One region of the Pseudarthrobacter niigatensis genome, then DNA from elsewhere that is predicted to be linked to it. Evidence: riboswitches for the same ligand, from Rfam matches in the RefSeq annotation. Region 1 holds a riboswitch; the other holds the start of a gene.
What was found. Region 1 has a riboswitch for S-adenosylmethionine ahead of J2T23_RS04350 (aminotransferase class V-fold PLP-dependent enzyme). Riboswitches for the same ligand answer to the same signal wherever they lie in the genome.
Positions count from the first base shown of each region.

Region 2: another riboswitch for S-adenosylmethionine. It lies ahead of J2T23_RS12285 (cobalamin-independent methionine synthase II family protein); the one in region 1 lies ahead of J2T23_RS04350 (aminotransferase class V-fold PLP-dependent enzyme).

Region 1 is NZ_JAUSTB010000002.1:270,781-285,500, forward strand. It holds gene J2T23_RS04310 (pyridoxamine 5'-phosphate oxidase family protein) at 1-247, opposite strand, end outside; gene J2T23_RS04315 (hypothetical protein) at 343-1,290, shown strand; gene J2T23_RS04320 (zinc-dependent alcohol dehydrogenase family protein) at 1,287-2,342, shown strand; gene J2T23_RS04325 (pyridoxamine 5'-phosphate oxidase family protein) at 2,355-2,819, opposite strand; gene J2T23_RS04330 (S1C family serine protease) at 2,982-3,965, shown strand; gene J2T23_RS04335 (hypothetical protein) at 4,010-4,387, opposite strand; gene J2T23_RS04340 (metal-dependent transcriptional regulator) at 4,435-5,145, opposite strand; gene J2T23_RS04345 (class I SAM-dependent methyltransferase) at 5,193-5,951, opposite strand; gene J2T23_RS04350 (aminotransferase class V-fold PLP-dependent enzyme) at 6,036-7,451, opposite strand; SAM riboswitch class IV at 7,488-7,601, opposite strand; gene hisN (histidinol-phosphatase) at 7,754-8,566, opposite strand; gene rsgA (ribosome small subunit-dependent GTPase A) at 8,611-9,726, opposite strand; gene aroA (3-phosphoshikimate 1-carboxyvinyltransferase) at 9,710-11,095, opposite strand; gene J2T23_RS04370 (DoxX family protein) at 11,102-11,650, opposite strand; gene J2T23_RS04375 (sigma-70 family RNA polymerase sigma factor) at 11,888-12,700, shown strand; gene rsrA (mycothiol system anti-sigma-R factor) at 12,697-12,957, shown strand; gene J2T23_RS19865 (50S ribosomal protein bL37) at 13,059-13,133, opposite strand; gene J2T23_RS04385 (DUF4097 family beta strand repeat-containing protein) at 13,291-14,124, opposite strand; gene J2T23_RS04390 (GDSL-type esterase/lipase family protein) at 14,209-14,720, opposite strand, start outside.
Region 2 is NZ_JAUSTB010000007.1:90,554-105,273, reverse strand. It holds gene sfnG (dimethylsulfone monooxygenase SfnG) at 1-1,027, shown strand, start outside; gene J2T23_RS12320 (O-acetylhomoserine aminocarboxypropyltransferase/cysteine synthase family protein) at 1,027-2,379, shown strand; gene J2T23_RS12315 (CoA-binding protein) at 2,376-2,870, shown strand; gene J2T23_RS12310 (hypothetical protein) at 2,931-3,866, opposite strand; gene J2T23_RS12305 (RNA polymerase sigma factor) at 3,863-4,414, opposite strand; gene J2T23_RS12300 (YegP family protein) at 4,690-5,061, opposite strand; gene J2T23_RS12295 (adenylosuccinate synthase) at 5,282-6,571, opposite strand; gene J2T23_RS12290 (M14 family zinc carboxypeptidase) at 6,807-7,871, opposite strand; SAM riboswitch class I at 8,100-8,205, shown strand; gene J2T23_RS12285 (cobalamin-independent methionine synthase II family protein) at 8,219-9,427, shown strand; gene J2T23_RS12280 (uracil-DNA glycosylase family protein) at 9,628-10,257, shown strand; gene J2T23_RS12275 (DUF3151 domain-containing protein) at 10,332-10,754, opposite strand; gene fbaA (class II fructose-bisphosphate aldolase) at 10,755-11,774, opposite strand; gene J2T23_RS12265 (TrmH family RNA methyltransferase) at 11,897-12,553, opposite strand; gene J2T23_RS12260 (HAD-IIA family hydrolase) at 12,624-13,454, shown strand; gene J2T23_RS12255 (alpha/beta fold hydrolase) at 13,457-14,497, opposite strand; gene J2T23_RS12250 (hypothetical protein) at 14,567-14,720, opposite strand, start outside.

The DNA of each region.
Region 1 (14,720 bases):
CGAACTGCGAACTGACGGCGTCTGCTTCCAGGGCCACCGTGGCATCCGACTGGATGGCCTGCTGCTTGGTTCCTGACCCGGTGCGGAAAACCAGCGTGTCACCATCAACCTTGAAGTTGACGGGAAACACGTCGGGGTGGCCATCGGCGATGACGGCGAGCCGTCCCACCCCGGTTTGGCCCAGGAGGTCCCAGCACTCTTCAGGGTCGAGGATTTCCGGCACGGGTACGTTTGATTTGTCAGTCATAGGGCACAGCGTAGGCAACTCTTCGGCATCGGGAAAGGGCACAAAGGCCCGGCGTCAAGGGCAGGACCAATGGCCCTTGGGCCCGGGGCGGCCCAATGGGACGCTGTGGGAACACCCGGGAAACCCTGATCTTCCTGCGGGAGGTGGCCATGCTGACGCACTTGTTCCTCAACCGCGTGCTGTGGGCCGTCGCCGGACTGCTGGCGCTGGCTGCTGCGGCAACCGGGGTCTGGCGCCCTGGAATCTACAACGGCGTGGTGGCCCCCGACCTGGTCCCCGGCGCCTACTCCCAGGACCTGCTGTCAGTGGCGGCCGGGCTCGGATTGCTGTACCTGTCGTATGCGGCAAAGCCCCAGAGGGCCAAATTCCAGATCGTGGCCCTGGGACTCCTTGGCTACCTCTTCTACGCCTACGGGATCTATGTCATTGAGCGGACCTACAACGGCCTGTACCTGCTCTACATGGCAGTCTTCGCCCTGTCATTCTGGGCCTTGGTCACCGCCGGGGCCACCGTGGCCCGCGACGCGCCATCCGTCTCCCTTTCTCGTGCACCCAGGATTGCTTCAGCAGCCGGCGCCATCCTTCAGCCGCTCATCTTCTACCCCCTGTGGATTGGCATGCTCCTGCCCCTCATGCGGAGCGGCGAACAAATCGATTCCCTCTACTCGATCTTCATCCTGGACCTTTGTTTCATCATGCCCGGATTCCTGATCCTTGCCTTCCTCACGTACCGGAACCACCGTACGGGTCTGCTGCTTCTCCCGGCCCTGTACGTCCTCGGCTTCACCCTCATCTTCTCCCTGGCGGTGGGTGAACTGGTCAAACCCCTCTTCGGTGCAGAACCAAGCCTGGCCGCCTTCCTTCCCGCACTTGGGCTCTCGGGGCTCTTCCTGGTGCTTGGAAGCCTGCATCTGGCCAAACTGAAGGCCGTGAATCCACTGGCAGCAGCTGCCGCCGGCTCCCAACCCATCCCTCAGCAATCCGAGCGCTCCGGCCGGCAAACCCTCGAAAAGCCGTCCCCCACAGTAAAGAGAAACGCATGAAAGCCCTCGTCTACGGCGGACCCGGCAACAAGTCATGGACGGATGTTCCGGACCCCCGGATCCAGCAACCCGGCGACGTCATTGTCAAAATCGATACCACCACCATCTGCGGTACGGACCTGCACATCCTCAAAGGTGACGTGCCCGCCGTCGAAAAAGGCCGGATCCTGGGCCACGAGGGGGTGGGAACCATCGTGGAAACCGGGCCTTCCGTGACTGGGCTGAACGTGAACGACCGTGTCATCATCTCGTGCATCAAATCCTGCGGCCACTGTGCCAACTGCAAGGCCGGACTCTACTCGCACTGCCTGGGCGGCGAGGGCCAGGAAGGCACGGGATGGATCTTCGGGCACCTCATTGACGGTACCCAGGCGGAGTACGTCCGGGTGCCCTATGCCGAAAATTCCCTGCACCTGCTGCCTGCCGGCGTCAGCGACGAACAGGCCGTCATGCTCTCCGATATCCTCCCCACGGGATTCGAAATCGGCGTCCAGTACGGCCGGGTAAAGCCCGGCGACACCGTGGCCGTGGTCGGTGCCGGGCCGGTGGGACTGGCGGCGATCACCACAGCAGGGCTGTACGGCGCCGCTACGGTGGTGGCCATCGACCTGGACGCCAACCGCCTGGAGAAGGCAAAGGAGTTTGGCGCCACGGACACGGTCCTGTCAGGCAGCCGTGACTGGAAGGAACAGGTCCTGGCCCTGACAGGGGGACAGGGAGTCGATGTGGCCATTGAAGCTGTTGGCGTGCCGGCAACATTTGGCATGTGCACCGACATCGTACGGCCCGGTGGTTCGGTGGCGAACGTCGGGGTGCATGGAAAACCCGTGGAGCTGCACCTGGAAAACCTGTGGATCCAAAACATCAGCATCAGCATGGGGCTGGTGAATACCAACACGACGCCCATGCTGCTCAAGCTGGTGGCCCAGGGAAAGATCAGGGCGGAGAAATTCGCCACGCACCATTTTGGTTTCGATCAGTTCCTTGACGCCTACGACACCTTTTCCCGGGCTGCCGAAACCAAGGCCCTCAAAGTGATCATCACGGCGTGAATCCGGACACCGCTACAGCCAGTCTGCGGAGAAGTCCACCGGCGGCCACCACCGTGTCCGGGACCTGACGGCGAACCGCCGTCCGGTGAGCTCCGTGGGGATCAAAGCTACCAGGTGGTCCTTGATCCCGGGCTCCCACGGCTCGCGGTCGGCATCGGAGTCGGGGAGCGTCATCCGGGTCCCATCGAATTCTTCCGGCTTGCCCTTAGCCACCACGCTCCAGACTTCCGTGGCGTAAGGGTTCAGTCCATCCACCTCGAGTGCCGCGACTGCGCCGCTGAGCAGGGCGCGCAGCTTGGTGCCGGGCGCGGTACGGAACACCAGCGATTCCCCGGCAACGGAAAAGTTGACCGGAAAAATCTCGGGAACGTCACCATTGATGACTGCCAGCCGGCCGATGTATGAGGACCGAAGGTACCGCCAGCATTCATCGGGATTCAGCACTTCTGTTCGAGACCCACCAGCGGAATCAGCCATGGTACCGATCCTAGGGCCTGGAGCGCGGGTGTGCACTGCTGGGGCGTTCACCCTAGGCGTAGCCGCGACGGGACTGGATCCAGGCCGTCCACCGTTGATTCCCGTAAGGGCCCCAGAGGGCACGGAACAGCCGGAAGCGGCACTCAAAGCCGGAGGTGCGCCATGGACCAGGCGCAGGTACCAACAACAGCGGACAATGACGATGTCCTGGACTCGTACTCGCAGACAGTGATGCGGGTGGCAGCTGCCGTGACGCCCCACGTGGCAGCAATCGAGATGACGGCGCAGCGCCGCAATGGCCGGGCCCGGGTGGGAGCAGGTTCGGCCGTCCTCTTCACCGAGGACGGCTACCTGCTCACCAATTCCCACGTGGTGGCCGGCACCCGGCACGGCTTCGCGGTCTTCGGCGACGGCAGCAGGATGGAGCTGGAACTCGTTGGCGCGGACCCCTTGTCCGACCTTGCGGTGGTGCACGGTTCGCGGCCGCGAATCCGGCCCGCCGTGTTCGGCGCGGCGGAATCCCTCCGGGTCGGGCAGCTGGTGGTGGCCGTGGGCAACCCGCTGGGCTTGGCCGGTTCGGTGACCGCGGGGGTGGTCAGCGGGCTGGGCAGGGCCATTCCAGTCTGGTCGGGCGGTAACCGGCGGGTCATCGAGGACGTCATCCAGACCGATGCGGCACTGAACCCCGGCAACTCCGGCGGTGCCTTGGCGGATACTCACGCCAGGATCGTGGGCATCAACACCGCAGTGGCCGGAGCCGGCCTGGGACTGGCAATTCCGATCAACGCGACCACCCGCAGGATCATCTCCGCGCTGTTGTCAGACGGAAGGGTGCGCCGCGCGTACCTGGGCCTGGTGAGTACCCCGATGCAGCTCGGATCCAGCGCCGTGATCCGCACCGGGCTGCGTGAAGGGCTCCGCGTCGTAGAGGTACTGCCCGGGTCGCCTGCAGACAAGGCAGGCCTGTCGGCAGGGGACGTCATCGTCACGGCCGGGGGCCGCCCGGTCAGCAACGCCGAAAGCCTGCAGCGCCTGCTGTTCGCCGATGCCATCGGCCAGCCGCTCAACCTTGCCGTGCTGCGCGATGGCGCAGAACGCCACCTGACGGCGGTTCCGGAGGAAATGACGGCCAACGGGGCTGGATAACGGCCGACGGCGGGCCGGCACCATGGGCAGGCACATACGAAAGGCTAGGGGCTGACCTGGGGGGCTTCCACGTCAGCGATGCCTACGAAACGCGTCCCCACGCCGTCGTACTCGCTGCGCACGCACCCGGGACGCACGGCGGGAACCTCGGACGGCGCGTGGTGGCCGCACACCACGTAGGTGAAGTCCGGCCACCACTTCTTGGGCCGGGCAGCCTCCTCGTACCCGCACACGGCGCACTCAAGGTGCACCCAGACGGGCCGTTTGCCGGTGCGGTTGGCCCGTGACTGCACCAGCCAGGGCGGGGGATTGTCCAGGATGCTGCGGAGCTCGGCCTCGGACATCCACTTCGGCAGGCCATGGCGCTGCGCCATCTCAAGGGGAACATCCAGGGTTATTGCTGCGTCGCGTCTGCTGATCATCACGTTCCACGATACGGGAGGCGGCCAAATCGGCGTGCGCCGGTGATTCAGCTTCCCAGGATGCAGCCGGGGTGGGGCGTTTCGGTGGAGACCCACAACGCCGAGGCGATCTCATCCGCAAGGTCGAAGTCGCGGGTGCCGCCGGGGCCGGCGATGCGCACCATCAGTGCACCACCGAACGGGCGCCGACCCAGCACCTCAACCTCGGCGTCGAGATCGATGTCCTGCGCGGCGAGATACCGCAGGAGCTCAGGATTGTCATCGCTGATACGGGTGATTTTTCCGCTGTGCCCCTGGTCCAGCCCGGCGAGGAGATGGGCGCTGGGCATCAGCACCTGGCCGTCCGCGGTGGGAATGGGATCGCCGTGGGGGTCCCGTTCCGGGTTTCCGAGTTTGGCGGCGACGCGTTCGATGAACGTATCCGAGACCGCGTGCTCCAGCTGTTCGGCTTCATCGTGGACCTCGTCCCAGCTGTAGCCAAGACGCTGGACGAGGTAGGTCTCGATGAGCCGGTGGCGCCGGACCATTGACAGGGCCAGGCGCAGGCCGGAATCGGTCAGGGTGACTGCGCTGTAGGGCTTGTGGTCCACCAGCCCCTGGTCCTTCAGCTTGCGGACCATCTCCGACACAGAGGAATTCGCCACGCCCAGCCGCTGTGCCAGCTGGGAGGACGTGATGGGCTTGTCCTGCCATTCAGTGAATGAATAGATGACCTTGACGTAGTCCTCGATCGAGGAGGAGGGCGCGCTGGTCTTCACAGGTCCAAGCCTACCGGTTTGGCCGGTCCGGCAGGGGCGGCCCCGGATCAGGCCTTGGCGGCGCGCCAGGCCAGCGTCAGGTAGGGGAGGTCGAGTTCCTGCCCCGGAGCATGGGGCAGGTGTTCGTGCAGGTACCAGTCCAGGTTGGCAAGGACCTTCGCCCGCGTCGACTCACCGGCCCGCAGGTAGTAGCTGCGCGATTTGGTGAGCTCCATCAGGTCACTGGTGGTCACCCGGTCCTGCCAGTGCGTCACATGCCCCTCAAGCCCGTGGAATTCGGGCCCGACGACGGGCTTGTGGCCGGGCCGGTAGACGTCGCCGGCGTGCATGATCCGGGAGAGCCGGTGCACCCAGGGGACAGAGGTGTCCAGCTGGTTCCAGACCAGGCCCAGGGTTCCGTGCGGGCGCAGGACGCGGGCCAGTTCGGTGCTCGCAGCGAGGGGATCGCACCAGTGCCACGCCTGGGCAACGGTGACCACGTCGAAGGCCGCATCCCGAAGGCCTGTGGCCTCGGCCGTCCCCGCCGCAGCCGTGGCGGCCGGGCAGTGGGTCTTCAGCTGGGCAAGCATGTCCGCAGAAGGATCGACGGCGGTGACATCCAGTCCCATGGCCAGCAGCAAGGCGGTGAATTTACCGGTACCCGCCCCGACGTCCAGGGCGTCACGGGCCCCGGCAGGCACCAGCCACCGTGCGGATTCCGCCGGATAGCCGGGGCGGACGCGCTGGTAGTGGCGGCCGCCGTCCTGGAAGCTCTGCCCGAGCTCCGTGCGCCGGCCGTGATCAAGCCTGGGGCCACCCCGAACCACGCGTGGCCTCCTTCCGGTGCTGCCTGCGGATGTCCTTCGAATTTACCGCATGGCCGGTGCCGGCAGGCAGCCGCCGTTACCCCGCTAGTCGTCGAGGCAGGGGGCCGCGCCGGCCGTCCCGGGGGTATTGGGTGCCCAGTGCGGGTAGGTGCGGAAGTCGTTGGCGGGCACCCAGCGGCCTGCGTCCACCACGTAGTCCCACCCGAGTCCGTTGCTGCGCAAAGCCCGGATACCGGCAAGGAGGCGTTCAGCATCTTCCAGCCGCGAGCCCACGCCGAAACTCGCCCGGAGGGAGCCGGACGGCAGGCCCAGGCGCTTCAGCAGGGGATGGGCGCAGAAGCGTCCGTCCCGCAGGCCCACGCCGTGCTCTGCGGAAAGGTAGGCGGCCACCAGCCCTGCGTCGTAGCCCTCGACGGAGAAGTTGACCACGCCGATGGTGTCCGTTTCCGGATTGGTGTCCTTGAAGATCTGGTGGACGGTGACGCCGTCGATGCCCTGGAGGCCCTCCACCAGGAAGGAGCGGATCGCGGACTCGTGCGCATGCCACCTGTCCTGGTCGAGTTCGGCGATGACCTGCGTGGCGCGTGCCAGGGTGGCGGCGCCGAGGACGTTCGGCGAGCCTCCTTCGTGGCGGGCCGGCCCGGTGGCCCAGCTGACGCCGTCGAGCCGTGCTTCCTTGACCGCCCCGCCGCCGGCGAGGTGCGGGACGCCGGAATCCAGCCAGTCAGGCCGGCCTACCAGGACGCCTGCGCCGAACGGCGCGTACAGCTTGTGGCCGGAAAAGGCGAGGTAGTCGACGTCGTCCGCGCTGATGTCCACCCGGCGGTGCGGCGCGAGCTGGGCCGCGTCCACCACGATCCGGGCGCCGTGCTGGTGGGCCAGCGCGGCCAGGGCCCGGATGGGGAGGATCTCGCCGGTGACGTTGGAGGCGCCGGTGACGGCCAGGAGGCTGACGCCGCCCTGTTCGAGTTCGGCGCGGACCGCGTCAAGGGTGCCGGCGATGGTGTCCGCGGCAACGATGCTGCGGTGCGGGACGCCCTGCCACGGCAGGAGGTTGGCGTGGTGTTCGATGTCCAGGTAGAGGACGTCACCGGCGGGCCGTCCGTCCGTCCGGGGCAGGCAGCCCGCCAGGAGGTTCAGCGAATCGGTGGTGTTCCGGGTGAAGATGACCGAATCGTCCGGCCGGCCGCCCACGAAGTCCCGGACGATGCTGCGTGCGTTCTCGTACACGGAGGTGCTGATCTGGGAGGCGTACCCGGCGCCGCGGTGGACGCTGGCGTAGTAGGGCAGGATCTCGTTGAGGTAAGCGGACACCACGGAGAGTGCAGGGGCCGATGCCCCGTAATCAAGGTTGGCGTACCGCACGTGGCCGCCGGTTATCAGTGGTGCTTGGATTTCGGCCCCGGTGACTGCAGCGAGCGGGCGGCCGGCGGCGGCACGGCGTTCGGCAGCAACGGCGGATTCGGTGACGGGTTTGGGGGAGACGGTGGCAGTTGTCACAGAGACCTCACTTGTGTACAGGACTCCGGCGTACGGAATCCGCGCTTGCCGCATCCACTCCGGACCGGCCTGGTCGTCACCCGGGGCACCCCGCCGCGAATGGAGGGTTGCCGGCCAGCAAACCGGGGTTTTGCGCTGGCACTCGTGACCTGCATAAAAGCGTAGGACATGGGGCGGCCAGGCTGGAAGCCGGGCCAATTGTTAAGGGCTTTATTACGCAATATCGAATAAACGACGCCGGACACCTCCTTCTGAAGGTGTCCGGCGTCGCAATATTCGCCCAAGCGGGCAAACCGTGGCAGTTACAGCAGATCGTCCAGGTAAGGGTTGAGACGGTGCAGGACCTCGGAGTGCAGGATCGAGTTGGTGGCCAGCGCGTTCCCGCCGAACGGTCCGTCCTCGCCCTCGAGGGAGGTGAACCGGCCCCCGGCCTCGACCACGATTGGCACCAGCGCAGCCATGTCGTAGAGGTTGAGTTCCGGTTCGCAGGCGATGTCCACGGAGCCCTCTGCCACCATGCAGTACGACCAGAAATCGCCGTATGCCCGGGTCCGCCAGACGTCCTCGGTCAGCCCGAGGAAATCGTCGAGGTTGCCGCGTTCCTTCCAGCCGCTCAGGCTGGAGTAGGAGAGGGAGGCGTCGGAGAGGCTGGACACGTTGGAGACGCGCAGCCGGGTGGCAGCTGCCAAGGACCTGCCCATGTAGGCGCCCATGCCCTTTGCCGCCCACCAGCGCTTGCCGAGGGCCGGGGCGCTGACCACGCCCACCACGGGTTCGCCTTCGTCCACCAGGGCGATCAGGGTGGCCCAGACCGGGACGCCCCTGACAAAGTTCTTGGTCCCGTCAATGGGATCGATGATCCAGCGCCGTGAACCGTGCCCGGTGCTGCCGAACTCCTCGCCCAGGACGGCATCGCGGGGACGGGAGCGGGAGAGCTGGCCGCGGATGGCTTCCTCGGCTGCCTTGTCGGCGTCGGTGACGGGCGTCAGGTCCGGCTTGGTCTCAACGTGGAGGTCCAGGGCCTTGAAGCGGCTCATGGTCTGGTCATCCACGGAGTCGGCCAGGACATGGGCCAGGCGCAGGTCATCGTTGTAGCTCGAAGCGGGTTGGATCATGGTTACAAACTACCGTCTGCGGACGCTTCTGCCGGGAGAACGCGTCAGTTGACGCTGCCGAGCTCCTTGGTTTCCTGTGCTTCCATGCGCGGATCCGTGCCGAGCAGGCGCCGGAGCGACGCCAGGCGTGCCGGGCCGGTGGGACCTGCGTGCCCGCCTGCCACCCAGTCGTCGAGGCCGCAGTTCACCGCGTTTGCCGTGTGCTTGCACCCGCGTTCACAGTTTTCGATGCCGGGGGAGAGGTCCGGGAAGGAGCGCAGGATCCGGTCCGGGTCCACATGGGCCAGTCCGAAGGAACGGATACCGGGGGTGTCAATGATCCAGCTTCCGGCCGGCGCGTCAGCCAGGCGCAGGGCCAGGGCCGACGACGACGTGTGGCGGCCACGTCCGGTTACGGCGTTGACGCCGCCGGTGGCCCGCTCGGCACCGGTCAGCGCGTTCACCATGGTTGACTTGCCCACGCCGGAGTGCCCCAGCATCACGGTGACCCTGCCGTCGAGGTGGGCGCGGAGGGCCGCCACCGCAGTGCTGTCCAGCCGGGCGGAGAGGCCGTCGTCAGAGCGTGCGTCGATCCCGGAAGCCTGTGCGTCGGCGGTCTTGCTGATGATCACCGGGAAGTCCAGGTGCGTGTAATTGGAGAGGAGCTCGGCGGGGTCCTTGACGTCGGCCTTGGTGACCAGCAGGATCGGCTCGATCCCGGCGTCGTAGGCAGCCACCAGGGCGCGGTCGATGAATCCGGTGCGGGGTTCCGGGTTGGCAGCCGCCACGACGATGACCAGCTGGTCCGCGTTGGCCACCACGGCCCGCTCCACGGGGTCGGTATCGTCGGCGCTCCTGCGCAGGAGGGTGTGGCGGTCCTGGATTTTCACCAGGCGGGCCAGCGTGTCCGGCGCGCCTGACACGTCCCCCACGAGCGAGACGAAGTCTCCCGCAACGACAGGTGACCGGCGGAGTTCACGGGCACGCGCTGCGATGACGACGCGCTCGTTGTCCGAGTCCTCGCCCACCACTGCCGTGTACCGGCCGCGGTCAACCGTAATGATCCGCCCGGTAACGGCGTCGTCATGGCTGGGCCGGTCTTTGGTGCGGGGACGGGAACCTTTCTTGCTGGGGCGGATCCGGACGTCGGATTCGTCCCAGGAGTCAGTGCTCCGCGCCACTGCCACGCTCTTCCGGCCGCGGTACCTCGGGAGCAGCCTGGGCCAGCATGCCGGCCCACAGCTGCGGGAAGTCGGGCATGGTCTTGGCGGTAGTGGCGATGTCCTCCACCTGGACGCCGCTTACCGAGAGGCCCAGGATTGCCCCGGCAGTGGCCATGCGGTGGTCGGCGTAGCTGTGGACGACGCCGGCGTGCAACGGGGCTGGCCGGATGACCAGGCCGTCGCTGGTTTCCTCGGCGTCGCCGCCGAGCCGGTTGATCTCGGTGACCAGGGCGGCGAGCCGGTCAGTTTCGTGCCCGCGAAGGTGGGCGATTCCGCTGAGCCGGGAAGGCCCCGTGGCAAGGGCACAGAGTGCCGCGACCGTAGGAGCCAGTTCACTGGTGTCGGCGAAGTCGCCGCCCTTGATTTCTGGGCCGCCGGTGACGGTCAGGAGTCCGTCCTCCAGGGTGACCGTGGCTCCCATCCGGGTGAGGATGCCGCGCCAGAGGTCGCCCACCTGCTGCGTTTCCGTGGGCCAGTTGGGGATGCGGACGGTGCCCTGCGATGCCAGGGCCGCTGCCAGGAACGGCCCAGCGTTGGAGAGGTCCTGTTCGATTCTTTGGTCGAAGGCCTGGATGGGTCCCGGGGCCACCACCCAGTGGTTGGGGACCGAATCGTCCACGGAGACGCCGGCGCCGCGGAGGACAGCCACCGTCATGTTGATGTGGTCCAGGCTTGGCACCGGTTTCCCGACGTGCTCAAGGTGCAGGCCGTCGTCGAACCTTGCTCCCACCAGCAGGAGGGCGGAGACGAACTGCGACGAGGCGCTGGCATCGATCACCAGGTGGCCGCCCCGGACCGCGCCGGTCCCTTCCACCACGAAGGGAAGGGACGACGGCGTGCTCCCGTCCTCGGCGGAAACCGCGACGCCCAAGGCTTTGAGGGCTTCGATGATGGTACCCATGGGACGCTTCCGGGCGTGCGGATCACCGTCGAACACGGTGGCTCCGCTGCGGAGCGCCGCAAGTGGTGGGACGAACCGCATGACGGTGCCGGCCAGCCCGCAGTCGATCCTGGTGGTGGATGGCGCCGCTGACGCCGGGATCGGAACAACTTCCAGGTCAGGACCAAAGGCGCCGTCGCCGGGCACTTCGCTGATGGTGGCGCCGAGCTGCCTCAGTGCATCGATCATCAGCGCGGAGTCCCTGGAGTGCAGGGGAGCCCGAAGGCGCGATGGTCCGTCCGCCAGGGCGGCCAGGACCAGGTACCTGTTGGTCAGGGACTTCGATCCGGGCACCGTCACGGTTGCATTGACGGGCCGGGCCGCAAAAGGCGCGGCCCAGTACTGGACAGGCGTTCCGGATTCCCGGGTAGCAGCTGCTGCGGTCATTCGTGCCTAGGCTCCCGCGGCGTGTTCGACGGCGCGGCGTACAGCCTTGTCCGCCTTGTTCAGCTTCTTGGTGGTGGTCCTGCGGGCGTCGGCGGCCAGGTGCGAGGCGTTCCGTCGCGCGTCGGCGGCAAGGTGCTCGGCGCGCCAGGCCAGTCCGGGCTTGCCTGCCGTGTCCACGGAGGCGAGCAGGGCACCCCCGCTCAGGGAGACGTTCTTGAGCAGCTGGTTCCGGCGGTTCTCGCGCCCTTCCTTGCTGCTGATGTCCGCGCTCCGCCATTCCACGAAGGTGTTCAGGAGGGAAACGACGGTGAGCAGGCCGGCCGAGAGCCGGGAAAACTTGCCAAGGCCGAACAGGACGCCGGCGCCCACCTGGGTACCGCCGATGACGCGGGCCAGGGTCTTCTCGTTCGTCTGGAAGGGAAGCGAGGCTGCAGCCTTGCGCAGCAGCGGCGAGAGCTGCTGGGCGGTGTCGTCGGAGTTCTTGAGCTTGTCCAGTCCGGCAAGGATGAAACTGGAGGCGAGCATGGGCCTGGCGAGAGTGCGGACAAAGGGCATGGATTTCCTCCTGGATGGACGAGCCGCGGCAAGCGGCGGAGTCGGTCCTAGTCTTGCACTTTTGGGGAATATTTGCCCGCGGGAGGCGGTTATGTCGACTGGGTCCGCGACGTGGGCCCTGGCGATCAATCACCCGATACAGAGCGGAGTTGGGCCTTGCGGAAGGTGTTGGACGGAACCAGGCAGGCAGGACCGGTGGAAGTGGACAAGCTTGCCGCCGATTCGCCGGAGTACGGCATGCCCCCGGCGGGGCGCCTGACAGTAGACTTGAAGGCAATGAGTACCCTGGATCCGGCCATCGCGGCCATGTATGAGGCGTCCCCCGGCGAAGTGAACGGCAGGGCAGGCGCAGCGCCGCTCCCCGCCGGGCAGGCAGCAACCGAACCACCGGCCGCAGCAGCGGACGCCGAGGACAGCACGCTGGACGTTGCCGCGGAGACAGTGGAACAGCGCCGCCTGCGCTTTGAGCGGGACGCCATGCAGTACGTGGACCAGCTCTACTCTGCGGCGATGCGGATGGCGCGGAACCCGTCGGACGCGGAGGACCTGGTCCAGGAGGCCTACACCAAGGCTTTCTCGGCCTTCCACCAGTACAAGCCGGGCACCAACCTCAAGGCGTGGCTCTACCGGATCCTGACCAACACGTACATCAACCTGTACCGCAAGCGGCAGCGCGAGCCGCTGCAGTCAAATTCGGACACCATCGAGGACTGGCAGCTGGCCCGGGCGGAGTCGCACACGTCGAGCGGACTACGTTCGGCTGAGGCAGAAGCACTGGACCACCTTCCGGATTCGGACGTCAAGCGGGCGCTCCAGGACATTCCGGAGGAGTTCCGGCTGGCGGTTTACTTCGCTGACGTGGAGGGCTTCGCCTACAAGGAAATATCAGACATCATGAATACGCCCATCGGCACCGTGATGTCCCGGCTCCACCGCGGCCGCCGAATGTTGCGGGACATGCTCGCGGAATACGCCGCCGAGCGGGGATTTAAAACGGCCGCTGATGCGTCGGATGCGGCAGGAAGCAAAGCACAGGAGAACAGGAAATGAGCGACTGCCAGGGATTGGGCGACTGCGACGATACCCGGATGCAACGCATCTATGAGTACCTCGACGGGGCACTGACCCGCGAAGATATTACCGAAATCAAGAACCACCTCGATGACTGCCCTGAATGCACGGAGCAGTACGATCTCGAATGCGTCATCCGCAACATGGTCAAGCGTTCCTGCAAGGAGTCCGCTCCGGACAACCTGAAGAACGCCATCCTGGACCGGATACACGCCATCCGTCCCGTCGAGGCGTAGTACCGGCGCCCCCTGCCCGCCAGGGCCGCAAACAGCAAAGGACCCCGGAAGCCGACTGGCTTGCGGGGTCCTTTGCTTGAACCGTAGTTCCTGGCATGTGCCTAGGTGTTGGGGCGCTTCCCGTGGTTCGCGCCGCCACGCTTACGGTCACGACGCTTGCGTGCACGCTTGCTCATAGCTGGCCTCCTTAATGTTGTACTCAAAAGAGCTGCCCTCCAGTCTCCCACATGATCCGGCGGCCCGCGAACCGGGAAACTTCGGATGACCTGCGGCCGGGCCGCTTGGCCGTATTCATCGAGACTGCCCGGGCAGGGTGGGGTGCGCGGCGCAGCCTCAGCGTTCCGCGTCCCCCTCGGCGCCAACGGGGCCGGGAGCGTGGATGATGGTGGTTTTGCCGGACAGCGAATTGGTCCTGACGAGCATCAGTTGCATGTCAGGGCCTGCAATGGTCTCCACTTTGCCGTTGGTGGGGAGGCATTGGCTGCCGTCCAGGATGACCGCTCCGCCTGCGGACTTCGCCACGATGTCAACCCCCACGTCGGCAGGCAGGGTTATGGTCAGGTCTCCGGACACGGAATTGGAGCCAAAATCCTGGGTGTAACCGAGCAGGTTGAAGTTAAGGTGCCCGCTGACGGTATTGGTGCGCACGTGCGTGAAATGGCCGGAGGCGGTGACCTCGCCGGAGATGCTCTTGGCGGTCAGGACGCCCCGGTGGTTCCTGACTGACACCTGGCCGCTGACGGTATTGACCTGAAGTTCTCCGGAGGTGTCCTCCGCCGTGACCGCGCCGGACACGGTGTTGAGCCGGACGTGGGCAGAAATGCCGGACGCCAGGCCCTCGCCGCTCACAGTCCCGGCCTCCACCTCCACTCCACGGGGAATTGCCACAGTGACGGCCGCGGCATTGTCGCTGTTGTGGTTGACAGTCTCCATGAGGTTCTTGAACCAGCCCTGGGCGCCGTGAAGTTGATGCCGCACTTCCAGCCGCCCGCCGTTCAGGGACACCGCTACGGGGTCGCCATGGACCTCCGAGAATTGGAGACGGACCGATGGGTCATCGTGTTCGGTGATGGTGAAGCTGCCCCTGACCAGGCCCAGCTTCAGCGACGTCACGGCGTCGACGTCAATGCTCTGCGGGCCTGTGACGGTCCAGTTCCCTCCGGGCATGGTCCCCTCCAAAGAAGCGATATATCGCGTTGATCCTCCAACGTAACGCCGCCGGGCGGAAGGGTCAAAACAGGTCCCGAAAGGCTACTGGGGGGCGTCCATCCCCAGCCACTGGAACCAGCCGCGGTGCAGCACCAGCCAGGCCATGAGCCCATACCCGGCCTGGCCGGGCGTGCCTCCGTTTGCCGCCAGGTCCTGGCGCCACTGTTCGTGGTTGAGCAGCGGGGAGAAGGTGTCGACGTAGAGGTGCTTGCGGCGCGTGGTCACATCCGCGAAGGCCGTGTTCAGTTCATCCAGCCGCCGGTTCTGCGCGGGGTCGAGTGTTGGGGGAGGACCCACAACGAACACCTCGATACGGTTCTGGGAAGCCGAGTCCAGGATGTTGGCCAGGTTCAGGCGGCTCCTCGCGGTGGAGAGGCCGAACTCGATGTCGCGCCCCGAGAGGCCGATCACCAGCCGGTTCTCCGCCTGCGGGCTGAAGCGCCTCCCGGCCTCGTCCAGCCACCGTGCGGCCAAACCTTCAGTACCTTCCTGCGGGCAGGGGAGGGCGTAGCTTTCCAGGAGCATGCCGTCCTGGGGAGTGCGGGCCAGCACGC
Region 2 (14,720 bases), on a different contig from region 1:
CCTGACCCAAACCCGGTACGCCGCCTCCTACGGCGCGGACAAGCAGCACGAGGCCACCTCGTTCAGCCTTGCACTGCTGGCCGCCACGGAGCGCCTGAAGGTCATCGCCGCAGTCCACCCGGGAATGTGGCACCCCGGCGTGCTGGCGAAGTACATCATCACAGCCGACCACATCTCCAACGGCCGCGCCGCCGTGAACATCGTCTCCGGCTGGCTGAAGAGCGAGTTCACCAACTTCGGCCTGGAGTGGCTGGAGCACGACGAGCGCTACGTCCGCACCGAGGAATTCATCAACGTCCTGCGCGGGCTGTGGACCGAAAAGGAGTACAGCCAGTCCGGCAAGTACTACAACATCACCGATTTCACCCTGAACCCGGCCCCTGTGGACGTCCCGGGCCGCGCCCACCCGGAGATCTTCTTCGGCGGAAACTCGACGGCGGCCCAGGCCACCGCGGGCCGCGTGGCGGACTGGTACTTCTCCAACGGCAAAGACCTTGAGGGTTTCAAGGACAACATCGCCGGAGTGGTGGCCGCTGCCGGCGAAACCGGCCGCGGCGCCGGAGGCCCGCTGGCCGCTCCCCGGTTCGGCCTCAACGGGTTCGTCATCGCCCGCGACTCCGAAAAGGAAGCCCGGGACACCCTGCGCGAGATCGTGGAAAAAGCGCACAAACCCGCCGTCCAGGGCTTCCGCGACGCCGTGCAGGAAGCCGGCGCCTCCACCAAGGACGGCAAGGGCATGTGGGCTGACTCCACCTTCGAGGACCTGGTCCAGTACAACGACGGGTTCAAGACCCAGCTCATCGGCACCCCCGAGCAGATTGCCGGGCGAATCGTGGAGTACAAGAAGATCGGCGTGAACCTGTTCCTCACCGGCTACCTGCACTTCCAGGAGGAGGTGGCGGCGTTCGGACGGGACATCCTGCCGATCGTCCGCGAGCTCGAGGCCGACCTGGCCCGCAAGAACGGCACGGAACTGGACCTCTCAGGAGTTCCGGCAAGCCCAACCACCGGTTTGGTGAACGCGTAATGGCTGAACGCGCCTTCGGTTTCCGCACCCGCGCCCTGCACGCCGGGGGCACCCCCGACGCCGAGCACGGCGCCCGCGCCGTACCCATCTACCAGACCACGTCCTTCGTCTTCAAGGACACCAACGACGCCGCCAACCTGTTCGCCCTCCAGAAGTACGGCAACATCTACTCCCGCATCGGCAACCCCACGGTCGCGGCGTTCGAGGAGCGCATCGCATCCCTCGAAGGCGGCATCGGCGCAGTGGCCACGTCCTCGGGCATGGCCGCTGAGTTCATCACGTTCGCCGCCCTCACCCAGGCCGGCGACCACATCGTGGCAGCCTCCCAGCTGTATGGCGGCACCGTGACCCAGCTCGATGTAACCCTTCGCCGGTTCGGCGTCGACACCACCTTCGTCACCGGGACCGACCCTGCAGACTACGCCGCTGCAGTCCGCGACAACACCAAGGCCATCTTCGTGGAGGTGGTGGCCAACCCGTCGTCGGAGGTCCAGGACCTGGCGGGGCTGGCCAAGGTGGCACGCGACGCCGGCATCCCCCTGGTGGTCGACGCCACCTTGAGCACGCCGTACCTGGTGCGGCCCATCGAGCACGGCGCCGACATCGTGATCCACTCCGCCACGAAGTTCCTGGGCGGCCACGGCACCACCCTGGGCGGCGTGGTGGTGGAAAGCGGCCGGTTCAACTGGGGCAACGGCAAGTTCCCCACCATGACCGAGCCCGTGGCTTCCTACGGCAACGTCTCCTGGTGGGGCAACTTCGGCGAGTACGGCTTCCTCACCAAGCTGCGCAGCGAGCAGCTGCGCGACATCGGCCCGGCGCTGTCGCCGCAGTCCGCGTTCCAGCTGCTCCAAGGCGTTGAGACACTGCCGCAGCGGCTCGACGAGCACCTGAAGAACGCGCGGGCCGTGGCCGAGTGGCTGGCAAACGATGACCGGGTGGCCTATGTCAACTACTCCGGCCTGCCCTCCCACCCGCACTTCGAGCGGGCCAAGAAGTACCTGCCGCTGGGCCCCGGATCAGTCTTCTCCTTCGGGGTGAAGGGTGGGCGCGCCGCGGGGCAGAAGTTCATCGAATCCCTGCAGCTGGCTTCCCACCTGGCCAACGTGGGTGACTCCCGCACCCTGGTGATCCACCCCGGCTCCACCACCCACCAGCAGCTCAGTGCGGCACAGCTGGAATCCGCGGGCGTGCCGGAGGACCTGGTCCGCATCTCGGTGGGCCTTGAGGACATCGAGGACATTCTGTGGGACCTGGACCAGGCACTCGCCGAAGCCTCCAACGCCGCGGCCCGGGACGCCATTGTGGTCGAAGAACCCGCAGACGCCTGCACGATCGGAGCAAACGCATGAGCACCGCCGAACGCACCTGGTCCGGCCCGTCAGCACCGGAGCGGCTGGCGTTGCTCCGGCAGGCGAAATCCATCGCCATTGTCGGGGCTTCCGACAAACCGTCCCGGGCCAGCTACTTCGTGGCCACGTACCTGCTCTCCTCCACCCGCTACAAGGTGTACTTCGTGAACCCGGTGGTGAAGGAGATCCTGGGCCAGCCCACGTATGCATCCCTGGCGGACCTGCCGGAAAGCCCGGACATCGTTGACGTGTTCCGCAAGCACGACGACCTTCCCGGCGTCCTTGACGAGGCAGTGGCCGCCGGCGCCAAAACACTCTGGCTGCAGCTGGGCTCCTGGCATGAAGGCGTCGCGGCAGGCGCGGAAGCCGCAGGGCTCAACGTGGTGATGGACCGCTGCGTGAAGATCGAGCACGCGCGCTTCCACGGCGGCCTCCATCTGGCCGGTTTCGATACCGGCGTGATTTCCTCCAAACGCCAGGTCATCGCCTGACCGCCGCTGAAGAAAACAACAGCGGGTCCGTTTAACGGGCCCGCTGTTGCCGTGTTTTGGCTATTTCGCCGGAGACGTGGGCCGGGGGCCGTTTCCCTGCCCCGTGCCCTGGGAACCTGCCTGGCCCTGGACCACTCCGGCAGTGGGTTTCGCTGGCCCGCCAGCCGCACCCGCCGCTGCGGGCGCATTATCCGGCGCGGGTGTGCCCGCCTTCCCCTGGTTCGCGGCGGCCGGTCCTGCCGGCTCTTCCGCCGCAGTTCCTTGGTTCTCCGTGCCGCGGCCAGCTCCGTTGCCCTGCGTGGCAGGCCCTGCCCCCGCAGGCAGACACATCCCGCCGGCTGCTTCGTGCTTGACGGGACCGGCGCAGAGCGGCGTGCCAGTGTGCGCATGCCCTGTGTGCCGGGAAGCTCCGGCCTGGTCGGGCAGGAGGCGGGAGGCGAGGTTGGCCGCGTCGGTGGCCCCGCCCGCCGCCGCCTCCGGGCCGGCGGCGGCAAGTTCCCCATCGGAAGCCACCCTGGGAGCACGGTAGCCGTAGCCGGCGGCCGACGGCTCGCCCACCGAACTGTTCCAGGGCGACAAATCCGCCAGCAGCTGCTCCACGGGGCTGTTCCCGGGAGGTGCCGAGCTGGCGGCTACCCCGCCAACTCCCAGCCCCATGCCGGCCACCAGCACCAGCCCCAGCGTGGTGGGGCGGTGCCTGCGACGGCGGCGGCGCGCCAGCTCATCGGCGGGCGGTCCATCGTCCTGGTCAGCTTCGCGTTCTCCAGGCTGCCTGCCTGCGGCATCGAGTGCGCCGGCAGGTACGGGGTCCTCCCCCCGGGCGGGCCCGGCAGCCGTGAGCAGTGCAGCGAGCTCCCCGGTGGGCTCGGGCGTGGGAAGGGACGCGAGGGCACCCAGCGAATGGAGGGCGCCGCGAAGGTCCGCGTCCTGTTCGAAGCCGACATCCAGCAGCATGTCATCGACGAGGGCGGCAAGGTCATCCGGGGCAGGCGTCATGGCGCGAGGTACTCCTTCACTGCGGCAAGTTCCCGGAGTTTCAGCAATGCGCGCCGCTGAAGCTGCTTGACCGAACCAGCGCTCTTTTCCATGGTCTCCGCCGTCTGTTCCACCGTGAGGCCACCCACCAGGCGCAGCGACAGGACGTCCCGCTGGTCCCGGGGCAGCCCGTCCAACATCCTGAGGACTTCCCGGGGTGCGATGCGCTGCAGTGCTTCCTTCTCCGCCGACATGTCCTCGCGCCGGTCCAGCTCGGGCTCGAAGGGCAGCTTGGCCGGAGTACGGCTCTGGCGGCGGTGGTCATCCACCATCCGGGCGTGGGCAACAGAGAAGATGAAGGTCCGCAGCCCGGACTCCCCTCCGCGCACGGTACCGAGCCGTGGCAACACGGACAGGAACACTTCCTGCATGGCGGCCTCCGGATCCTCGACTCCCCGGGCCGTGAGATAGCCCAGAACCTGTGATGCATACGCCTTATAGACCAGGCTGAAGGCAGCGGTCCCGGACTCTGGCCGGTCCGGAGCCTCGTCTGTCTGTGCATCGGTCACTGACGTGGTGCTTTCCGTCAAGAAGGGCGGTGGCAAGGCAAGCGTTCAGTACATCCGGAACGCTGCGCCTAGTCTACCCTCCAGTAACCGCGCAGCCAGAAGCGCCACGGCCCGCGGCCAGCGACGGGCGCAGCCTGGCAGCCACCCTTGCGGAAAGACAAAAGAGCCGGTCTGGAACGTGATGGGGGACAGGTTCCAGACCGGCGCTTCATAGAGGTAATCGCTCCGGCCGCCCGGAGGGTTACGCCTTCTTCAAAAAAAGTTGGAAATCATTTTCAGCGGGTAGCTGTCCTGGTCCACCGGGGCACAATGGCGTGCCGGCGGGGTGCCACTGCCGGCACGAAGGCGTGCGCCAGGGCGGGCGTGCGCTCCTCGCTGCATACAGGTACGACGGCGGCGGGCAGCTCCACCGGGATGGCGGCAGCAGCTGCAGCGGGTACAGGCGCGGAACGGGAGACGGCCCCCGCGGGACAGAGATCGGTGACCAGGCCGGTTCCGGCACATTCGCGAACCGCGGCTATCCCGGCCACCACGGCGGCTTTGTCCTCGAACGGGCCCGAGACGGCGATCACGGCCCCGTCCGGAGCCAGGAGCCGGAACCTGAAGAACGAATCAGCGTCGATGAATGCTTCAAATTTTCCGGCCATGACGATCCTTCCTTGGGCACCAGGTGGTACAGACGAGTCTGGCGGCGGCACCGGAAGCCTCACAAGACCGTGCGCGTTAAGCCTGTGTAAATTCGCTTTCCGGCTGCCAAAAACAAGCGGCAGGCCACCTGCGAAGGTGGCCTGCCGCCGTCGTAGTCCCCACCCGCTCCCCAGCCCCGCAAACGCGGCCAGGGAACCCGCGGGCGTGGGCCCACAAAATCTAGTCCTTGATGAGGTCGTTCACCACGATGGTCTGGTCCCGGTCCGGGCCAACGCCGATGGCGGAGAACCGGGTTCCGGAAAGCTTTTCCAGGGCCAGCACGTAGTTGCGCGCGTTCTCCGGCAGGTCTGCCAGCGTCCGGGCTCCGGTGATGTCCTCGGTCCAGCCGTCGAAGTACTCGAAGATGGGCTTCGCGTGGTGGAACTCGGTCTGCGTCATGGGCATTTCGTCGTGCCGGACACCGTCCACGTCGTAGGCGACACATACCGGAATCTGCTCGATGCCGGTGAGCACGTCCAGCTTGGTGACGAAGTAGTCAGTGAAGCCGTTTACGCGGGAGGCGTGCCGCGCCAGGACCGCATCGTACCAGCCACAGCGGCGCGGGCGTCCGGTGTTGACGCCAAATTCGCCGCCGGTCTTCTGCAGGTACATGCCCATCTCATCGAAGAGTTCCGTGGGGAATGGGCCGGCACCAACGCGGGTGGTGTAGGCCTTGATGATGCCGATGGAGCGGGAGATCCGGGTAGGGCCGATGCCGGAGCCCACGGAGGCACCGCCGGCGGTGGGGTTGGAGGAGGTCACGAACGGGTAGGTGCCGTGGTCCACGTCCAGGAAGGTTGCCTGGCCGCCCTCCATCAGGACTACCTTGCCCTCATCCAGCGCGGAGTTCAGGACCAGGGTGCTGTCGATGACCAGCGGGCGGAGCCGCTCGGCGAAGGACAGGAAGTACTCCACGATCTCGTCCACCACCACACCGCGGCGGTTGTAGACCTTGACCAGGAGTTCGTTCTTCTGCCGCAGCGAGCCTTCCACCTTCTGGCGGAGGATCGATTCGTCAAAGACATCCTGGACGCGGATGCCCAGCCGGGCAACCTTGTCCATGTAGGCAGGGCCGATGCCGCGGCCGGTGGTGCCAATGGCCCGGCTGCCCAGGAAGCGTTCAGTTACCTTGTCCAGCACCTGGTGGTACGGCGCCACCAGGTGGGCGTTGGCGGAGACCCGCAGCTTTGAGGTGTCGGCGCCACGCGCCTGGAGTCCGTCGATTTCCTGGAAGAGGGCCTCCAGGTTCACCACGCAGCCGTTGCCGATGATGGGAACGGCGTTGGGGCTGAGAATGCCGGCCGGCAGAAGCTTGAGTTCGTACTTTTCACCGCCTACGACGACGGTGTGCCCGGCGTTGTTGCCGCCGTTGGGCTTGACGACGTAGTCAACACGGCCGCCCAGCAGGTCGGTGGCCTTGCCTTTTCCTTCGTCGCCCCACTGGGCTCCTACGATCACAATTGCTGGCATGGGATCCTCCCCCATTCGTTCGGGCTGCCCGGGCCCGGCCACCAGGTGGCAGGCCGATGCAGCGCCGTTCATGAGAATGCCCCGAACAGACCGGCCTTCGCACAGCCGCAGCACGGCGCAGCGAAGCAAGAGTTCCGGGGCTCTTACCACCCAAGTTTAGCCGATAGGGCACTTCGTCCACTGTTGTGGCCCGCCGCGGCCGTTTCTGCCAAAAGGCCGCGGCGGGCGGTGCCGCCTATTCGTCCTCAGCCTCCCCGGCGGGGCGGGACGTCTGTTCGGCGAGTGTGTTCCAGAAGGAGGTGTCGGCGTCGGCAATGGACCCGTCCGCGATGGCTGCGGCCGTGGAGGTCAGCGTGGTGACAGTCTGCTTGATCAGGTAGCCGTTGCTGCGCTGCCCGAGAGCATAGCCGTCCAGGTAGTGGTCCGACATGCCGCGCATCTCGAAGAGCAGGGTGGCGATGCCGTACTCCACGGAGATGCCGTTTCGGCTGATGGTTTCGGCGCTGCCGCCCTGGTACTTGCCCAGGTGTCCCCAGCCGGTGGAGTCGACGTTGTTGAAGACCACGGCGCCAAGCTGCTTTGATTTTTCGACGACGGCGGGGTCGGCGTTGGGGGTGGTGGGGTACAGGATGGAGCCGGATACCAGCTTGCCGTCACGCTCGGCCCGGGTGCCCTGGTGGTGCAGGTCGATCATGTAGTCGATCCGGTACTTGCGCATGACCTTGTTGTGCAGCGCCTGGGTCTCCGGCTGGACCTTGGCCACATGGTCGCGGTTCAGGTCCACGCCCTCGGCGTTGTAGCGGGTGAGGTTGCGGTCCCCCTTGGCAAGGTAGTTTTCCAGGGAGAAGTTCACGTCCCCCATGGCCCCGTCCGCATTGAGCATGGGCACCACCAGGATGTTCACGCCTTTGAGGATGTCAGCGGATTTACCGGCCCCCAGGTGCTTGATGAACTCCATGGCGCCCTCGGTGGTGAGCTGCTCGTTGCCGTGCTGCTGGGTCAGGTACAGAATGGTGGGCTTGGCGGGGTCCGAAATGTACTTGACCAGGTGGATGTCGCGCCCCTTGACCGTTTGCCCGATGACCTCCAGCTCCATTGCCGGCTGGCGGGCGTCCTGGTCCTTCAGGAACGAGACCATCTGTTCGTACGTGGCGAGCTTGGAGGTGGTGATCTGGCCGTTGCCGTCGTAATTGGGGCCTTCGCCCACAGCGTGTGCCAGCGGGGCGGGACCTGCGACGACGGCCAGCGCCAGGGCTCCGGAGGCGGCGAGGGTCCTGAAATTTGCCAGGGATTTCTTCACAGTGCGTTACCTCTTTCGAGTGCATCGGGGCGCCACCGGCCAGCTCCGTTGCGGCGGTGGCATGTGACCTCACCCAACCAAGCTTAACGAAACCTGTCAACAAGCTGGACAAAGTCTGTAAGTATGCTGCTGCCCGCCGGGCAAGGGCAGGGAAGCAGCCGGGCAGCGGGCCGCGACATAAAGCGGCACGGACTTGCCCCAAGGTGGGTCTCCCGATTTAGTGAGAGTGAACCATCCGGAGCGGCCGAGAGACCTGGCTCGATGACGCCGCAGCAACCACGGTCCAGCAGGATTCCTGCCGGACCGAAGGTGCTACTGCCAGGACCGATGGAAAGGAAGATTCCAGCATGCCCCTGAACACCGACCACATCCGCGTCACCCACGCCGGATCGTTGCCCCGCACCCCGGAACTCATCGCGGCCAATGCCGCCAAGGAAACCGACGGCGTCACCCCTGAATTCCTGGACCTCCTGGAAACCTCCGTGGTGGACGTGGTCCGGCGCCAGAAGGACCTCGGGATCGACATTCCCAACGACGGCGAATACGGGCACACGATGGCCAACTCCGTGGACTATGGCGCCTGGTGGAACTACTCCTTCGCACGGCTGGGCGGCCTGGAGCCAACCAATGTGGACCGCTGGGCCGATGCCCAGGTGCACCGCTCCTCCCCCGGCAACATTGTCCTGACCTCCTTCCCCGACAGGCGCGACCGGCAGGCGTTCAACGAGGCCTACAACGACCCGTCCTCGGGCATCCTGTCCCACCGCAAGAGCGTGACCCAGCCCAAGATCGCCGGACCCCTGACCTACACGGGCCAGGACCTGGTGGCATCGGACATCAAGAACCTGAAGACCGGCCTCGCCGCCGCCGGGTTGTCGGACGGCTTCGTGGCATCCCTCTCTCCCGGCTCGTGTGCCCGCGTGGCCAACGAGTACTACAAGTCCGATGAGGAACTTGTCTACGCCTGTGCCGATGCCATGCGGGAGGAATACAAGGCCATCGTCGACGCCGGCCTCACCGTGCAGCTCGACGATCCGTCCCTGGCCGAGAGCTGGGACCAGATCAATCCCGAGCCCAGCCTGGAGGACTACCTGAAGTTCATCCAGCTGCGCGTCGAGGCCACCAACTGGGCCCTCCGGGACCTGCCCCAGGAACAGATCCGGCTGCATGTCTGCTGGGGTTCCTGGCACGGCCCGCACACCACGGACATCCCTTTCGCCGACATCATCGGCTCGGTGCTGCAGGTCAACGCGGGCGCATACTCCTTCGAGGCAGCCAACGTCCGCCACGAACACGAATGGCGTGTATGGGAGGACACCAAGCTCCCCGAGGGCAAGGTCATCATCCCGGGCGTCGTGTCGCATGCCACCAACGTGGTGGAACACCCCGACCTGGTGGCTGACCGCATTGTCCGCTTTGCCGACGTCGTGGGCCGCGAAAATGTCATTGCCTCCACCGACTGCGGCCTGGGCGGCAGGGTGCACCCACAGATCGCCTTCGCCAAGCTGGAGGCCCTCGGCGAGGGTGCTCGCCGCGCCACCAGCCGCCTCTGGTAGTCCGTCGTACCGCTGCGCCGGCTGTGCCTTCCATCACCGGAAGGGGCGGCCGGCGTTTCGTTTCCCCGGGCTTGGTAAACTGGCAGAGGCCGACCAGGAATCGGCCCACCCCAACTAACCGCCGTTGATGATCCGCGCCGCCGCGCGCCCATTTTCACCGGTGGAAGCAATATCAATCCCCGCAGGAGAACCAGCACTTCATGACAGCCCTGGCCCCAGAAACATTCCACGAACAGCTCATGAGCCGCCGCTACGAACCCAGCGTTGCCGCCGTCAATGAACTGTGTGATTCCCTGCAGGAGGCCAAGCCCGGAACCGTGGTGCCCTATGTGGACCCGATGCACGACGTTGAGGAATGCCGCATCATCAGTCTGTTCTCCAACATCGGCGAGGCGGACCCGTCCGGCTTCATCACTGCCGGGGACCAGGACGCCGCGACCCGAATGCTGGGGCTCCAGTGGAAGCTGGGGCTGCGCCCCGAGTTCGTGATGCCGTGGAACGTCCACCCCTGGCACATCCCCGGCGAAGTCAACGGCAAGTTCACTCCGGACCAGATCCAGGCTGGCCTGAAGCCGCTGCTGAAGTTCCTCGCCCTGGTCCCCCGCGCCTCCGTGATCGTGGCGCACGGCACTGAAGCCAACCGCCTGGCCAACCTCCTGCTGAAGACGGAGGTGCCCCTGCTCTGGCGCCGCGGCCTGAAGACCTACAAGGTCCGGTCGCTGAGCGGCCGCGCCTTCGCCGGTTCCCCGGCGCGCCAGGAGGAATACCTCGAGGACATGCGCGCGGCCTACGCCGATGCCATGGCCCGCACAGGCATCGCCAAGCCATAAACGAACGAACGACGACGGGTGGTTACCTTTCCAGGAAAGGTAACCACCCGTCGTCGCGCTTTAATCCAAGCTTGCTACTTCGCCTCGATGGCTGCCTTCGCTGTGGGGTCCGAGTCGTTGAGGAACTTTTCGATCCGCTCCGGCTCGTCGGCCTCGCCGATGGCGGAGGACGCCCGGCCCAGGGAGTAGAGGGCACGCAGGAATCCACGGTTCGGCTCGTGCTCCCACGGGATGGGGCCTACGCCGCGCCACCCGTTGCGGCGAAGCGCGTCCAGTCCGCGGTGGTAGCCCACCCGGGCGTAGGCGTAGGAGTCGATGGTGCGCCCCTCGGCCCACGCTTCCTCGGCCAGGATCGCCCACAACAGTGAGGACGTGGGGTGCCTTTCCACCAGGTCCAGGGCCTCGTGCCCGGCCTCCAGCTGCCCGTTCACCTCGGTTTCGGCAGGCAGGAGCGTGGGCTCCGGCCCCATCAGGTTGCGGCGGAACTCGTCCGACATCTAGAAGGTCTTTCCGGCCGAACCGAGCTGCTTGGTGGCTTCCACCACGCGGGCTGCCAGGCCGGCTTCGGCGGAGGCGCCCCAGACGCGGGGGTCGTAGGTCTTCTTGTTGCCCACTTCGCCGTCGACCTTCAGGACACCGTCGTAGTTCTTGAACATGTGGTCCGCGACCGGACGGGTGTAGGCGTACTGGGTGTCGGTGTCGATGTTCATCTTGATCACGCCGTAGGAAACGGCGTCGGCGATTTCCTGGTCGGAGGAGCCGGAGCCGCCGTGGAACACGAGGTCGAACGGGTTGTCCTTGCCGATCTTGGCACCCACCTGGGCCTGGATGTCCTTGAGGATCTCCGGGCGCAGCTTGACGCCGCCGGGCTTGTAGACGCCGTGGACGTTGCCGAAGGTCAGGGCGGTGATGTAGCGGCCGTTTTCGCCGGCGCCCAGGGCGTCGATGGTGGCGAGGGCGTCCTCGACCGTGGTGTAGAGCTTGTCGTTGATGGCGTTCTCGACGCCGTCTTCCTCGCCGCCGACAGTGCCGATCTCCACCTCGAGGATCATCTTGGCGGCGGCGGTGCGGGCCAGCAGGTCGCGGGCGATCTTCAGGTTCTCCTGCAGGGTCTCGGCGGAACCGTCCCACATGTGCGAGTTGAAGAGCGGGTTCCGGCCGGCCTTGACCTCGGCCTCGGAGGCTTCCAGCAGCGGCAGGACAAAGCCGTCCAGCTTGTCCTTGGGGCAGTGGTCCGTGTGCAGGGCGATGTTCACACCGTAGTTCTTGGCCACTTCGCGGGCGAAGGCAGCGAAGCCCAGGGAACCGGCAACCATGTCCTTGGTGGAGGCGCCGGACCAGTAGGCGGCACCGCCGGTGGAAACCTGCACGATGCCGTCGGACTCTGCCTCGGCGAAGCCGCGGAGCGCTGCGTTCAGCGTCTGCGAGGACGTGACGTTGACGGCGGGGAAGGCAAATCCGCCCGCCTTCGCGCGGTCGATCATCTCGGCGTAGATCTCTGGGGTTGCAATGGGCATGCTGGCTCCTCTGCTGAGTTTCGTCTGTGGGTGGATGACCCTCAAGTAGACCGCTTACGGCTTGGCACCATCCTAGCCATTCCCCGGCGGCCCGGGTGTTTCGGGTCACGGGTTGGTAATACTCACACGCGCTGGTTGAAGACGTGCCGGCGGATCCAGGCGTGCATGGCGATGGCCGCGGCGGATGCGGCGTTGATCGAACGGGTGGAGCCGAACTGCTCGATGGAAAGGGTGGCGGCAGCGGCCTGATGGACTTCCGGGGTCAGGCCCGGGCCCTCCTGCCCGAACACCAGCACGCAGTCGCGCGGCAGCTCGTAGGTCTCCAGGGGCACAGAGTCCGGGAAAATGTCGATGCCGATGATCGCGAGCCCCTCCCCCTGCGCCCACTGGACGAAATCCTCCACCGTGGGGTGGTGGCGGACGTGCTGGTAGCGGTCGGTGACCATGGCTCCGCGCCGGTTCCACCGCCGTCGTCCGATGATGTGCACCTCTTTGGCGAGGAAGGCGTTGGCGGTGCGCACCACTGTTCCGATGTTGAGGTCGTGCTGCCAGTTTTCGATGGCCACGTGGAAGTTGTGCCGCCGCGAATCCAGCTCCGCCACGATCGCCTCATGCTTCCAGTAGCGGTATTTGTCCAGCACATTGCGCCTGTCACCGTCGGCCAGGAGGTCGGGGTCCCAATGGTCGCCTTCGGGCAGTTCCCCCTCCCAGGGCCCGACGCCGACCTCCGCCTTTGCGGGTTCGGCCTCCCCGGGCTGGTGGTCGGGTTCGTCTGTCATGCCGGGCATTTGGTTCACCCTTCAACACTAGACTGGACTCTTCGGGCAACTATCACAGGCGGAGGCAGGCATGGCAGAAGCAGACGAGGTAACAGGCAACCCTTCGGTGTACCGCAGCGGCCAGGAGATCGAGTGCTGGCTGACGGACATGGATGGCGTCCTGGTGCACGAAAACCAGCCCATTCCCGGCGCGGCCGAGCTGATCCAGCGCTGGGTGGATACGTCCAAGCGGTTCCTGGTGCTGACCAACAACTCCATCTTCACCCCGCGCGACCTTGCCGCCCGCCTGCGTTCCTCCGGCCTGGAAATTCCGGAGGAAAACATCTGGACTTCGGCGCTGGCCACGGCGCAGTTCCTCAAGGACCAGGTGCGGGGCTCAGAGTCCGGCAACCGCGCCTACACGATCGGTGAGGCGGGGCTCACGACGGCGCTGCATGAGGCCGGCTTCATCCTCACCGACCAGAACCCGGACTTCGTGGTGCTTGGCGAGACGCGCACGTACTCCTTCGAGGCCATCACCATGGCCATCCGCCTGATCCTCGCCGGTGCCCGGTTCATTGCCACCAACCCGGACGCAACCGGCCCTTCCAAGGACGGTCCCATGCCGGCGACGGGTGCCATCGCGGCCCTGATTACCAAGGCCACCGGCCGCGAACCGTACATTGTGGGCAAGCCGAACCCCATGATGTTCCGGTCTGCGATGAACCAGATCGACGCACACTCAGAGACCACCGCCATGATCGGTGACCGGATGGACACGGACATCATTGCCGGCATGGAGGCCGGCCTGCACACCGTCCTTGTCCTCAGCGGCATCACGCACAAGGACGACATCGCCGCGTACCCGTTCCGGCCCAACCAGGTGCTCAACTCCGTGGCGGACCTGAAGAACCAGATCTAGGACTAGAAGATGCTGACCCTGGATCCGCCCCGGGGCAGCGGGAAGTACTCGTCCAGGAGTCCCGTGACCAGGGGCCGGTAGACCTGCGGGTTCCAGCCCGGGCTGGCGTGGGCGGGTACCGCCCCGGTGGTCTGGAGGTTGCTTGAGACCATGTTGTCCTTGTACACCACGGCCCAGGTTTCGGACGCCGTCTCGTAGTCCACGGTGGCGTCCTTCGGGTTGCCCAGGTAGGCCATTTTGGCGGTGCCGAGCTGCCCGGCGAACTGCCTTCCCTCGAAGTGGTAGATGTAGGCGGACTCCGTCTGGACCAGCACGTTGGACGGGGCGATCGGTGAGAGCTGCTCCAGTGTCTGGTTAAGGATCTGCCGCCAGCTCCGTTCGTCCTTGTGGATGATCCGCTCCCCCAGTTCATACCCGCCGCGGAGGGTCGAGGGAAACCTGACGCCGCTCTCGTAGAGGAACACCACGCCGTCGAACCAGCTTTGGTCCAGGACGTCGTGGGCGCTGTACGGGCTGGAGTCCAGGAGGATGAACTGCACCTGGATGCCTGCCACGGCAAGGAGCCGGGCGGCCACCTGGGTGGCCAGCATGCCGCCGAAGCTGTGGCCGTAGAAGAACAGCTTGGTGATCTTTTCCACCGCGACGTACTCAGCGATCGCGCGGACGACTTCGGTGACGTCGAGGCCCAGGTTGGAATATCCGACGGCGGCGAGCCGGGCACGCTTGTTCAGGGCCCCCCGGAGCGCGTTCAGGATCCATTGCGCCTCTTCCCAGCTGGTTTTGTACCCGGGGAACAGGAACCAGCAGGCGTCCGGGTAATAGGCGTCGGCGAAGTCATCGGCAACGGACAGGATCCGGGTGGTCCGGCGCTGAGACTGCACCTCACGGGTCACCAGCATGTCGGCGGCCAGCAGTCCGGACGCGCCGGCCCCGGCAAGGAATGAACGCCGTGAGAAGCGTTTTAGGGCAGCGGCTTCGGCCAGCAGCCGGGCGTCGGAGACCCCACGCCGGCTCTGCGGATGGACCTCCCCCTCATACGGCACAGTCCTACCGTAAGCCCAGCGAAACGCGGCACCGCAATGAACGCGTGTAAACGTTCGGTGACGCCGGGGTCAGCTGGCGGCCTGGCCTTCGGTAGCCGGGAAGGGTGCCCGCGGTTCCTGCTGGCGGCGAAGGATTTCCAGCCCGATGTCGTTGTAGCGGCCCAGCAGGTCGGCGCCGTCGGGTGCCTCCGGGTTGTCCAGCAGGGCAAAGGCGGAGTCGCTG